One region of the Paenibacillus sp. FSL F4-0122 genome, then DNA from elsewhere that is predicted to be linked to it. Evidence: predicted binding sites of a transcription regulator. Region 1 holds the regulator's gene; each other region holds the start of a gene.
The links. The regulator Rex, encoded in region 1, represses fermentation and respiration genes when NADH is low (regulators of the CRP and FNR family bind a similar motif). The targets are predictions, from matches to a motif close to TTGTGAAATATTTCACAA.

Region 1 (3,186 bases):
CAGCGACAAGCTGTTCAGCCTTTTGCCGGAACGCAGTGATGCGGCAGCAGGGGAAGCGGGACAACTGGTTATGCGTTTGCTTCCCGCCCGTAAGCCGAAGGATTGGGATGAATTAGTTGCGCTTGAGAACACTATGAATCTGACGTTAAGCGACATCATCCGTAAGGGTGATAAAATGCTTAATGAGATGCGTGACCAGGAAAGCCAATCCTCAGCAGACAGTCTTGTTACTGATATTAGCGGTTTATTTAAGGATTTGGCTTCCATACGTGAGCAAGTAAGATTCTTTATGGGGCTGAATGACGATAATGTAGTATATTGGCTGGAGGCAAATGGAAATTACCGCAGCAAATCACTGCAGATGTATGCCGTCCCTGTGGATGTTAGCAGCCAGCTTAAAGAGTTGTTCTTCGATAAGAAAAAAAGCATCGTGCTTACCTCGGCGACGCTGTCTGTAGATAAATCTTTTCAGTTTATGATTGATAATCTCGGACTTAACGAAGCTGCGGAAGAGGGACGTCTAATGACCTCACTCCTTCCATCTCCCTTTAAGTATCGCGAGCAGGCGCTGCTAGTTATACCGCGTGATTTTCCTAGTGTGAAGGGCAGTGTGGGCGATGCTCGATTTGTCGATACACTCGTACAGTCGTTAGCAGAAGCTGCCAAAACAACACGTGGGCGGATGCTGGTTCTGTTTACTTCTTATAAAATGCTGCGTCAGGTATATGATCCGCTTAAAGAGGCTTTGGCCTCACAAGAGATTACGGTGCTTGGTCAAGGCGTGGAAGGTGGCAGCCGGAGCAAGCTGATCCGCCGCTTTCAGGACAGTGCAGCATCCGTTCTGCTGGGGACGAGCAGCTTCTGGGAAGGTGTAGATATTCCAGGTGAAGCACTGACTTGCCTGGCCATCGTGAGACTTCCGTTTCAACCACCGAATCACCCGTTGGCGGAAGCGAAGTCGGAGTTATTGCAGGCCCAGAAGAAGAATCCGTTCATGAAATTATCTGTTCCTCAAGCGGTTATTCGTTTTAAGCAGGGATTCGGAAGACTGGTTCGCACGGCGCAGGATCGCGGAATAGTTATTGTTTATGATACAAGGGTTATTGAATCTCATTACGGGAAGTATTTCCTTTATTCATTGCCTGGTCCCAAAATGGAGCATATGCTGACTGATCAAATGGTCCCCCGCATAGCGGAATGGCTAGAGGATGGCGGCGCTTCTTAAAATGCTCGTCTTCAGTTTAGCTCCTCCTTATCCTTAAGGGCGGTAAGTTACAGTACCGCCCTTAATAAGGAGAGGTATACGTTTGAATATGGATTTTCACAAGAACATTACTATTTTTAGGAGGAAAAATATGAAATCGGATAAAATATCAGAAGCCGTTGTTCGCAGACTACCTGTGTATTTGCGTTTTTTGAATGATCTCCAGAATCGCGAAATATTAACAGTTTCCTCTCAGGAACTTGGACAAAAGCTTGATCTTAATCCCGCACAGATTCGTAAGGATTTAGCGTATTTTGGTGACTTCGGCAGAAAAGGTATCGGCTATGATGTAACGTATCTTATTGAGAAAATCCGTCATATTCTGAAGCTGGATCAACAGCTTAATGTAGCTTTAGTAGGGGCAGGTAATCTCGGACATGCCTTGTCTAATTACAATGCATATCTTAAAGATACAATGAAAATCACGGCTATATTTGATTCGTACGCTCCTAAGGTTGGACGTAAGATCAACTCCCTTACTGTGCAACCAATGGATGAACTAGGCAGCACGATTCGTGAGCAAGGTATTCGCATTGCCATTATTACCGTACCTGATTCAGAAGCTCAAAATGTAGCAGATATTCTCATTTCTTCTGGGATTGAAGCGATTTTGAACTTTGCCCCTGTGATTCTGAAGACACCACCGAATATCCGGGTGCATGCAGCTGATTTTACAACTGATCTGCAAAGTCTTGCTTATTACTTGCGGGATGGAAAGGAAGAAAGCGAACATGAACAGCAATAAAACGATAATTAAGGGCGGGTATTTTCTGACTCCGGGAACGGATGAGCCGGTTCTGAGTGGATATATGACTATTGAAGATGATTTAATCACTTACATAGGAAAAGAAGAGCCTCAGATGGAAGCTGGAGTGCAAGTGGTTGATGGCAGTCGTCTGCTGTTCATGCCTGGACTTGTAAACACACATGGTCATGCGGCGATGTCTTTGCTGCGTGGATATGGAGATGATTTAGCGCTACAAGTGTGGCTTCAGGAGAAAATGTGGCCGATGGAGGAAAAGTTCACCGGTGATGATGTATACTGGGGAACCTCCTTATCTGTATTGGAAATGCTGAAGGGTGGAACTACGACCTTCCTCGATATGTATGATCATATGGACCGAGTAGCTGAGGTAGCTGAGTTATCAGGTATCCGTTCCGTATTGATGCGTGGTGTGATCGGGTTATGTCCAGAGGATGTACAGAATCACAAGCTTGCGGAAGCGATTTCTTTTGCCCGTAACTGGCATGGAAAGGCGGACGGTAGAATTACTACTATGATCTCGCCGCACGCCCCTTATACTTGCCCTCCGGACTTCCTGGTTAAGTTCGTGCAGGCAGCGCATGATCTGGATTTACCGATGCATACGCATATGTCCGAAACGAAACGTGAAGTGGAACAAAATGTGGCGGATTACGGGTTGCGTCCTGTAGCTCACTTAGAGAAGCTTGGAATGTTCACACGTCCCTCGATAGTTGCACATGGTGTTCATTTAAATGATGAAGAGATTGAGATCTTGGCTCGCCATAATGTGGGTGTCTCTCATAATCCGGGCAGTAATTTGAAGCTGGCTAGCGGAGTGGCTCGGGTTACTGATCTTCTAAAAGCTGGTGTGAAGGTGTCTCTTGGCACGGATGGCGCGGCCAGCAACAATAACTTGGATATGTTTGAAGAGATGCGGCTTGCAGCTCTCATTCATAAGGGTGTCAGCGGTGATCCAACGGCTGTTCCAGCTCCAGAAGCTCTACGTATGGCTACAGAATATGGCGCCCAGTCCATCTTTTTAAATAATGTAGGTAGACTTGCTGTTGGGATGAAAGCTGATTTCATTGCAATTGATATAGATCAGCCGCATTTGCTGCCACACACAGATCTGTTGTCTCATGCAGTTTACTCTGCTAGCGCTAAGGATGTTGAGCAT
Region 2 (3,186 bases), 2.4 Mb from region 1:
ACAGACCGATGCGGCGATTAATGAAGGAAATAGTGGCGGCGCGTTAGTGGATCTCGATGGCAAGGTCATTGGAATTAACACGATGAAGATTTCAGACACGGGTGTAGAGGGTCTGGGTTTTGCAATTCCTGCGAATCATGTGATAGATATCGCTAATGAGCTGGCTGAAAAAGGGCATATTGCACGTTCGTACTTGGGTGTATATTCAGTTGATTTAAACAATCCGTACGTTCCACTAGCAGAAGATCAACGCAATGAATTGAACCTGCCGAACAGTGTTAAGGATGGAGTAGTTGTTCTAGAAGCCGTTGGCCCTGCGAAGGAAGCTGGACTGCAATTCAATGATGTCATTACCAAATTTAATGATCAATCCATCATATCTACCCTTTCTCTTCGCAAGTACTTATATAATCATACGAAGATCGGTGATGATCTGAAAATTACTTACTATCGAAACGGCGAGGCCAAACAGGCAACAGTTAAACTTCTTGAAAAACCACAGGAATAATATGCTGGAAGTCGGTATATAATGATATAGCAGTTACGACAAGTAGAGCGGACTACCCCTTCGATTCCGAGGGGGTACCTTCTTGAAAAAGCGGATAAAAGTAACGTTTTTGGGAAAGCTATTTTTCTAAAACCATGATAATTATGCCAGAAAAAGGATCTATTTAGGGAATAAACACTAAGTGGCAGCCCTTACATTGGAAGGTAATACTTATTAGGGCAAAACCGGATATATTCGGATGCTTGCTTGCCTTTGCTAATCAGGTGTGGTAATATGATATCAATCATACATTTAGTCCCTAATTCTCGCATTGAAAAGGGCTGTCATATTTGGTAATACAACCTTTTTCAATGTGTGAATTTTTTCTTTGTTTGAAGATAAAAAGAACATATTAATTTAAATTTGTGGAGGTAACACACATGCAAACAGGTACAGTTAAATGGTTCAACGCAGAAAAAGGATTCGGATTTATCGAAGTTGAAGGCGGAAGCGACGTATTCGTTCACTTCAGCGCAATCACTGGCGACGGCTTCAAAACTTTGGACGAAGGCCAACGCGTTGAATTCAACGTTGTTCAAGGCAACCGTGGACCACAAGCCGAAAACGTTGTAAAACTGTAATAATAGAAGAAACCGTCCCAGCTTGTGAAAGTTGGGACGGTCTTTTTATATCTAGTTACTCACTATTGACTTACAGGATGGGAGGAACGGCAATGAACTACCGGAAGAAACCTTTGGAAGAAATACCGGAAGAAAATACCGCAATTTGGGCATGTACCAATGAGGGATGCAACGGATGGATGAGGGATAATTTCGCATTTGAACATGCGCCTTCTTGCCGTCTATGTGACTCTCCAATGGTTCGCAGCACGAAGATGCTACCCCAATTGCTTAATTCGAATGGCGATCTCAAATCGCTGAAGAAGGGTATTTCCATCTAACCAATACCTAAATGAGTCAAGCATTTAATAGAACGACGAACCACTCAAGACGGGTAAACCGTCTTATTTTTTTTGCTTTCTTTATGCTAAATTGTGATCTTTGTCACAAATCATTTGAATTTCACCGTTAAATGACTATCTTTATGTGACATTTATCACAAAAAGAAGCTTAAATTTTTGACAGAATATAATTAACGAAAAGGGGAGAAGGAAGGGACAAATATGGATACAGTAATGCTGTCGCGTATACAATTTGCGTCGACGACAATATTCCACTATTTCTTTGTACCGGTATCAATCGGACTAGCGCTCTTGATTGCAATCATGGAGACAATGTACGTTAGAAAAGGTAATGAAGAGTACAAAAAAATGGCGCAGTTCTGGGGAAAGCTATTCCTCATCAATTTTGCAGTAGGGGTAGTTACAGGGATATTGCAGGAATTTCAGTTCGGGATGAACTGGTCCGATTATTCACGTTTTGTGGGTGATGTATTCGGGGCTCCACTTGCAGTTGAGGCATTGGCAGCCTTTTTCCTGGAGTCTACTTTTATTGGGATATGGATATTCGGCTGGGATAAGGTTTCCAAGCGAGTACATTTACTGTCCATCTGGCTGGTAGCATTCGGTACGATGTTATCTGCATTCTGGATTCTAGCGGCTAACTCTTTTATGCAGCATCCTGTGGGTTTTGAGATAAATAATGGACGTGCAGAAATGAATGATTTCTTCGCGCTTATTACGAACGGACAATTGCTGGTTGAATTCCCACATACAGTACTGGCTGCTTATGCAACAGGTGCTTTTCTTGTAACAGGTATTAGTGCTTATAAAATATTGAAGAAACAAGAGGTTTCTTTCTTTAAGAAGTCTTTTCAGATTGCAGCTATCGTAGGGATTATTTCTTCTATTGGTGTAGCTGTTGCTGGTCACGCCCAAGCGCAATATTTGGTTGAAACTCAACCAATGAAAATGGCAGCTTCCGAAGGACTGTGGGGTAAGAGTGGTGACCCGGCACCTTGGACCGTATGGGCAAACATTGATCCAGAGAATCAAATCAGTACTGGAGAATTTCAAATTCCTTATATGCTGAGTTTCCTTTCATACAGTAAATTTTCCGGTGAAGTTAAAGGTATGCTTGAGCTGCAAGCGGAGTATGAGCAAACCTATGGCCCCGGTGACTATATTCCACCTGTACGTACGACATTCTGGAGTTTCCGGATCATGGTTCTAGCAGGAACGTTAATGATTGTATTGGGAATGTACGCTATGTACTTAATGTGGCGCAAAAAAATGGACCGTCCGAACACTTGGTTTATGCGGTTCATGTTATGGGGCTTGTTGCTTCCTCCGATTGCGAATACAGCCGGTTGGGTTATGACCGAATTCGGGCGTCAGCCATGGACGGTATTCGGACTGATGACAACGGAAGACAGTGTGTCGCCTAATATTACAAGTGGTCAAGTTCTGTTCTCCGTGATTTCTTTTACAACGATTTATTTAATTCTAGGATTAGTGTTGGTCGGATTGTTTATTAAAGTGATTAAAAAAGGTCCTTATGCGATGGATAACGATCACGGCGATTCGAATGATCCATATAACGAGGAGGGTTCCCATGATATCTCTTAATGAATTGTGGTTTGTGCTGATTGCAGTTCTGTTTATAGGGTTCTTCTTCCTGGAGGGTTTCGATTTCGGCGTAGGGATGGAAACACAAATTCTCGCTAAAAATGATACAGAG
Region 3 (3,186 bases), 1.9 Mb from region 1:
TTTTGCTGTATCTATAATCAGATGAACTCAACGAATTCGTTGACTGGCTTACGGTAGCCGCGGGGTCTGATTTTATGTTTTTTGTCTTTGCCGATCGTGATCAGCATAACAGGTACCATATGATCCGGCAGATTCAAGGTGGATTGGATAACATCAGCATCGAAGCCGATCATCGGGCAGGTATCCCAGCCTTTATCTTTGGCGATCAGCATAAAGTGCATGGCCGAGAGAGAGGCATTACGTATTGCTTCATCTCTTTGAAAAGCATCCTTATCAATGTAAGCATTGTTAATCATCTCTATTTGCTCATCATATTCCTCTTGTGACATCGCTCCTAAAGCTTTAAGCCCGCCATAGATTTCTGGAGCCTGCTGATAAGCATGCTTATCTCCTAGCACTACAATAACTGCTGAAGCAGTATGGATTTTATATTGGCCGTAAGCCGCTTCGCGAATTTCTTCTTTTAAGCTCTCGTTAGATATCACTTTGTAATTTGTATGCTGTAGATTATAGGCCGATGGTGCCAATCTGGCGTAAGAGAACATTTCCTCTAATTCATTCTGAGGGATGGTGACCCCTTCCACAAAATTCATAGCGGATCTGCGGGACTGAATCAAGTCTGTAAAAGCGCTCATAAGTATTCCTCCGTTGTGTATGTGTTCGGTTGTAAAATATAAACACCTGATATTTGTAAATGTACTAACTAAATGTTACTAACTCAAAATAACACAGCCTATAAAATTCGTCAATGATAAAATTTATTGAAGTTAATCTTGAATACCCTGTTGTCAAAAAATAGGACATAAATTAGGATATTAGGATATGTAAAAACACGGTGAATGAAAGGGTGGATAAATTGATTAATAGTAGAGAACGATTGATGATAGATTTACAAAGAATCGAAGAGAATGACTACGAGCTTAGAAGTGGACAGGACATAAAGGATTATGTGAAGTTGATGCTTGAGCATTTAGGAGATCCCGAGCCTGTGCTGCGTGATGAATTGATTTATTCCACATTCTACAAATGGATTAATGAGAAACATTGGTTTAATGATGCGGAGCTTCGTGAACTGCTGTGGATACTCCTTGACGAGCAGCATCTATTTTATCACATTGGGAACAAAGAAGATCAGACGGTGTATACAAGAACATTTTCTGTATTGGTTGTTGCTCTTATTCTCCAGCGGCATAGGGAAAAGGCTATATTGGATAGCTCTGAATTTACAAAGGTGAAGCAGGGTTTAATTCGTTATTATAAGGAAGAACGGGATTTAAGAGGTTATATGGAAAAAGAAGGCTGGGCACACGCAGCAGCACATGGCGCAGACGCCTTGGATGAGCTGGTTTTTATGCTCGGAGAGTGATGCCGAGGTGCGGGAAGAGGTTCTGACAGTTGTTCAAAAGATGCTTTATAACGATCAATACATATTCAGGGAGGAAGAAGATGAACGGATTGCTACTATTATAGTTACAATCATCGATCATCATTTACTTCCACAGCAGTCTATAACCGATTGGATTCTCAACTTGGCGCAATGTGGCAGTTGGCCTAGAAGCCACAGCCAGTACGTTACTCGAATAAATACAAAGAACTTCCTGCGTTCTCTTTATTTCAGGTTACTTCTAACAGAGAAGAATATGGACATTGTGGATGTTTTATTGAAAACTGAGAAGAATTTGAATGAATTTGTACATTAATTCACTCAAACGGTTTTAATTAACACTGGTAATTTAAATAATTTATTATAATGTAATAAAAATCACAAAATTTTATGGAAATTCAAAAACTTTGTGACATTTATAACTTGATAAGTGCTATAATAGAAATATGGCGTTAAAAGTTCTTATGTTTTTCATTACTATTAAGCAGCAAAGCTTATTGCAGAGGAGATTTGGATATGTCAGAATCAATCACTCAAACACAACCTGAACAAGAATCACCAAAAGTAGCTGTTAGCAAGGAACAAATGGATGTTCTAGAGCAGCTCTTGAAACCAGAAGTTCAGGAATCATTAACAGTCTTGGTGGAACAGCTGCCAAAATTAACTGAGCTTGTTGGCGTGCTTACAAAGTCCTATGACTTTGTGCAAACTGTCGCAGCGGATGATGTCTTGAAAAGTGATACGGTAAGTGCAATTAAAGAACTTGCTGAACCTGTAGTGCATTCCGCGAAGAATATGGCAGCTACAGTGATCGAAGCAAAAGATCGTGCGAATGAAAGTAACGAAGTTATTGGTCTTTTTGGTCTTATGAAGTTGTTGAAAGATCCGCAAGCGCAAAAGCTTTTCCGTTTCGTAAATGCATACCTTCAAGTTGCTGGAGAACGCAGTAAGCAGAAATAATCATTTTCATATCTTATACGTAAGGGACGGAGGAAACATCATGTCTAAACATATTGTCATTCTAGGAGCAGGTTATGGTGGTCTACTAAGCGCCTTAACCGTACGCAAGTATCTCAAAAAAGATGAAGCTAAAATTACTGTAGTTAATCAGTATCCTACCCACCAAATCATCACAGAATTGCATCGTCTTGCAGCAGGTAGTGTTGCAGAGGGTGCTGTTGCTATGCCTCTAACTAAGCTTTTCGCAGGTAAAGATATTGACCTGAAAATCGCGAAGGTTAATTCATTTTCTGTGGAGAACAAACAAATTGTTCTTTCTGATGGTGTGACACTAACTTATGACGCGCTTGTTGTAGGTCTTGGCAGCACTACAGCTTATTTTGGCATTCCAGGGCTTGAACAATACAGTATGGTATTGAAATCAGCTGCAGATGCTAACAAAATTCATCAACATATTGAGGATCGTATTCGTGAATATGCGAAATCGAAAAATGAAGCAGATGCAAACATCCTGATCGGTGGCGGCGGCTTAACCGGCGTTGAGCTTGTTGGTGAAATCGCGGATGTATTGCCTACACTTACTAAAAAATATGGCGTTGATCCTAAAGAAATTAAGCTTATGCTCGTTGAAGCAGGTCCTAAAATCCTTCCAGTATTGCCAGATGCATTGATCGAACGTGCTGTAGCAAGCTTGGAAAAACGTGGTGTTCAATTCTTGACAGGTCTTCCTGTTACGAATGTAGAAGGCAATGCGATTGACTTGAAAGACGGTCAAAAAATTATTGCTAACACGTTTGTATGGACTGGTGGCGTACAAGGAAATCCACTCATCGGCGAATCCG
Region 4 (3,186 bases), 3.2 Mb from region 1:
CTTCTGCAGCAGCCGCTGAATCAGAACTGACACTTCCGCACGGGTGAGAAAGGACACTTTATTTAAAAGTGTCTATTTCTCGGTTATGGTTTATTGATCCGTTATTTTAATTAGCTAGATTGCCCTTCCATCGCTCTAATAGATTCATCCACCTTTACCATCATGGAACATTCGACTCTTTTGCGGAAGACGTCACAGCTGAAGTCATAGGTTCCGACGAGGGAACCCGTCGCGTGCAGTGCATTGGCAGGACAACCACCGCTGCAGTAGAGTTTAGCCCAGCAGTCCTTGCATTCCGGCTTCGAGTAGCAGTTGCTCTCTTGGAATTGACATTGCAGCTCAGGCTTTGTGATGCCATCCCAGAGGTTCCCCATGCTATACTCTTCATCCCCTACGAACTGGTGGCAAGGAAAAAGCTCTCCCCAAGGGGTGACAGCAAGATATTCGGTTCCCGAACCACAGCCAGTGATTCTCTTCTGGATGCAAGGTCCTTCCGAGAGGTCAAGCATGTAATGATAAAAGGTAAACCCCTTGCCTTGTTCACCGCGCCCGATCATTTCCTTGGCGAGAATTTCGTACTGATTGTATATCTCCGGGAGGTCCTCCTCGGTAAGTGCATAGGGTTCCTTTGGATCACAGATAACCGGTTCCATCGAGATTTTGTCAAAACCAAGGTCTGCGATATGAAATATATCGTTGGTGAAATCGACATTGTTACGAGTGTAAGTTCCTCGTACATAGTACTCTTGGTCTCCGCGCTTACGAACATATTCCTGAAACTTTGGAAGAATATGATCGTAGCTGCCTTTTCCGTTAACCGTTTGGCGAAGTCGGTCATGAACCTCTTTTCTTCCATCCAGGCTTAATACGACATTATACATTTCCTGATTTAAAAACTCGGTGACCTCATCGTTCAGCAGCATCCCGTTCGTCGTGAAGGTGAAGCGGAACTTCTTTTTGTATTCTTGTTCTTTGCTTCTTGCATAAGCTACGATCTGTTTAACCACTTTCCAGGCCAAGAGCGGTTCCCCGCCGAAAAAGTCGATGTCCAGGTTTCGATGATGACCCGAATTTTCAAGCAGGTAATCGATAGCTTTTTGTCCAACCTCATAGCTCATGATTGCCCTATCTCCGTTGTATTTCCCTTGGCTAGCGAAGCAATAGTCGCATGACAAATTACAGGTATGCGCAACATTGAGGCAGAGTGCCTTAACATAAGTTTTTCGTTTTTTTAAATCAAGCGAGAGGTTCTCATACTCATCTTTTGTAAAAAGCTGACCATCATTTTTAAGCGCCTCGATATCCGCGATGGTTTCTCGAATGTCGCTCTCGGAAATGCTTGAATCATCTTTATATTTCTCCAACAGCGTTGTCACGATTTTTTCGGCAGAGGTTTTCTCATAATCCGCTATAATTTCATATGCTAGGTCATCAACAACATGCACCGAGCCACTGTAGGTATCGAGCACGATATTGTATCCGTTTAGTTTATATTGATGAATCATACTTACTAATCAAGCTCCTTTTGCACACAAGTAGAAACGGCCTTGCCATCCTTTAGGGATAGTATCCATTTCTTAAAAATAGCCGCCCATCAGCAGAGCAATGGGCGGTAAAATTCCGAATCCTATCTGTTCATTGCATTTTCACACTTCTGGTTTGCAACGCCGCAGGAAGTTTTGCAAGCGGACTGGCAAGAGGTCTGGCATGCGCCGCATCCGCCGTGTTTTGCGGTATCCATCAGTTTGCGGGTGCTTAGTGTTACGATTCTTTTCACGATAAATAACTCCTTCTTTAATTTCTTGTGATCACTTTCACTTAATTTCCATGGAACATCGTAGCAACCTCACGTAAGTACGTCTATGATGCCCGTCACCTAACAGAGTAGAGAGGGCTTAAACATAATTATCAACGTTAATTTTCGTGCAGCCGTTCATGCTTGTGATCGTAGGATGCGGTAGCGGGAACCAGAGTCAGAGCAATACTAAAAAAGTGAAATCGAGTAGGAGGGGGCGGCTAGCCCCCGACCTCTCACACCACCGTACGTACCGTTCGATATACGGCGGTTCATGAAATATTCCGTAAGGAGTTGTATCTGTCCAATACACTCTTTAATCCATTGGCTTCCCAATATTGGTTATTCAATGCATGTTGTAGAATTGGACTCCCTGCAATTCGCCAATACCCTTTTCGGGTATTTCCCCACTCATAGGCTTTATCCTTAGGTACCCCTAAGGATATAAGTCTTTTGACTTTGGTTCTAGGGGTCTTCCACTGCTTCCAGAGGCACATTCGTAGCCTTCTTCGTATCCATTTATCCATATCTCGAAAGGTACTTGGGGTATCCGCCAGCGAGAAATAACCGCACCATCCCATGAGGTAGTGGTTTAGTTCCTTGATTCGCTCTTCCATCTTCATCGATCTCTTTCGAGAGGATATCTCCTGTATTCGAACCTTGACTCTCTGTAAGGACTGCTTCGCAATTCTCACCTTTGGTTCTTTGTCCACACTAAAACTAAATCCTAGAAACTTTCGTTTCCAGGGACGGTCTACCGCGCTCTTTACTTGGTTCACCTTCAGCTTTAGCCTCGTCTCGATGAATCGGGTGACCGTTGTCTTGACTCTCTCTCCTGCTCTTAGCGTTTTCACGTAAATATTGCAATCATCCGCATAACGAACGAAGCGGTGCCCACGTTTCTCGAGTTCTTTGTCGAGCTCATCTAGGACAATGTTAGATAATAACGGACTCAGTGGACCGCCTTGCGGGGCACCTTCCGTTGTCGGGGTTACTAACCCGTTCTCCATCACACCTGACTGAAGATATTTGCGGATAAGCAGGAGAACTTTCTTGTCCTCCACTTTCTCCGAAATCTTCATCATCAGTCGGTCATGGTTGACGCGATCAAAGAATTTCTCCAAGTCTAGGTCGACTACGAATCGATATCCTTCTTTCATAAAGGTTCGAGCTTTCCTCACCGCATCATGCCCTCGTCTTTTCGGACGGAATCCATAGCTATGGTCGGAAAACTCTGGATCAAACAATGGAGTTAACACCTGCGCGATTGCTTGTTGAATCATTCGATCTGTCACGGTAGGTATTCCTAGTAACCTAACACCTCCGCCACCGGGTTTCGGGATTTCGACTCGGCGCACGGGGCTCGGTTCATAGGTTCCTTCTTCTATGGC

Region 2: a site for Rex is predicted at 1,592-1,609, ahead of MHH49_RS10160 (cytochrome ubiquinol oxidase subunit I). Genes of this name have one in related genera too.
Region 3: a site for Rex is predicted at 1,751-1,768, ahead of MHH49_RS29435 (DUF1641 domain-containing protein). Genes of this name have one in related genera too.
Region 4: a site for Rex is predicted at 1,803-1,820, ahead of scfA (six-cysteine ranthipeptide SCIFF). Genes of this name have one in related genera too.

Annotation. Positions count from the first base shown of each region.
Region 1 covers NZ_JBBODI010000001.1:4,753,971-4,757,156, forward strand. The annotation lists gene dinG (ATP-dependent DNA helicase DinG) at 1-1,225, shown strand, start outside; gene MHH49_RS20655 (redox-sensing transcriptional repressor Rex) at 1,356-2,009, shown strand; gene MHH49_RS20660 (amidohydrolase) at 1,996-3,186, shown strand, end outside.
Region 2 covers NZ_JBBODI010000001.1:2,373,597-2,376,782, forward strand. The annotation lists gene MHH49_RS10145 (S1C family serine protease) at 1-508, shown strand, start outside; gene MHH49_RS10150 (cold-shock protein) at 928-1,128, shown strand; gene MHH49_RS10155 (cold-shock protein) at 1,221-1,448, shown strand; gene MHH49_RS10160 (cytochrome ubiquinol oxidase subunit I) at 1,671-3,074, shown strand; gene cydB (cytochrome d ubiquinol oxidase subunit II) at 3,061-3,186, shown strand, end outside.
Region 3 covers NZ_JBBODI010000001.1:6,667,444-6,670,629, reverse strand. The annotation lists gene MHH49_RS29450 (nitroreductase family protein) at 18-635, opposite strand; partial or broken gene MHH49_RS31280 (DUF2785 domain-containing protein) at 857-1,700, shown strand; gene MHH49_RS29435 (DUF1641 domain-containing protein) at 1,901-2,344, shown strand; gene MHH49_RS29430 (NAD(P)/FAD-dependent oxidoreductase) at 2,385-3,186, shown strand, end outside.
Region 4 covers NZ_JBBODI010000001.1:1,515,081-1,518,266, forward strand. The annotation lists gene scfB (thioether cross-link-forming SCIFF peptide maturase) at 111-1,505, opposite strand; gene scfA (six-cysteine ranthipeptide SCIFF) at 1,628-1,777, opposite strand; gene ltrA (group II intron reverse transcriptase/maturase) at 2,068-3,186, opposite strand, start outside.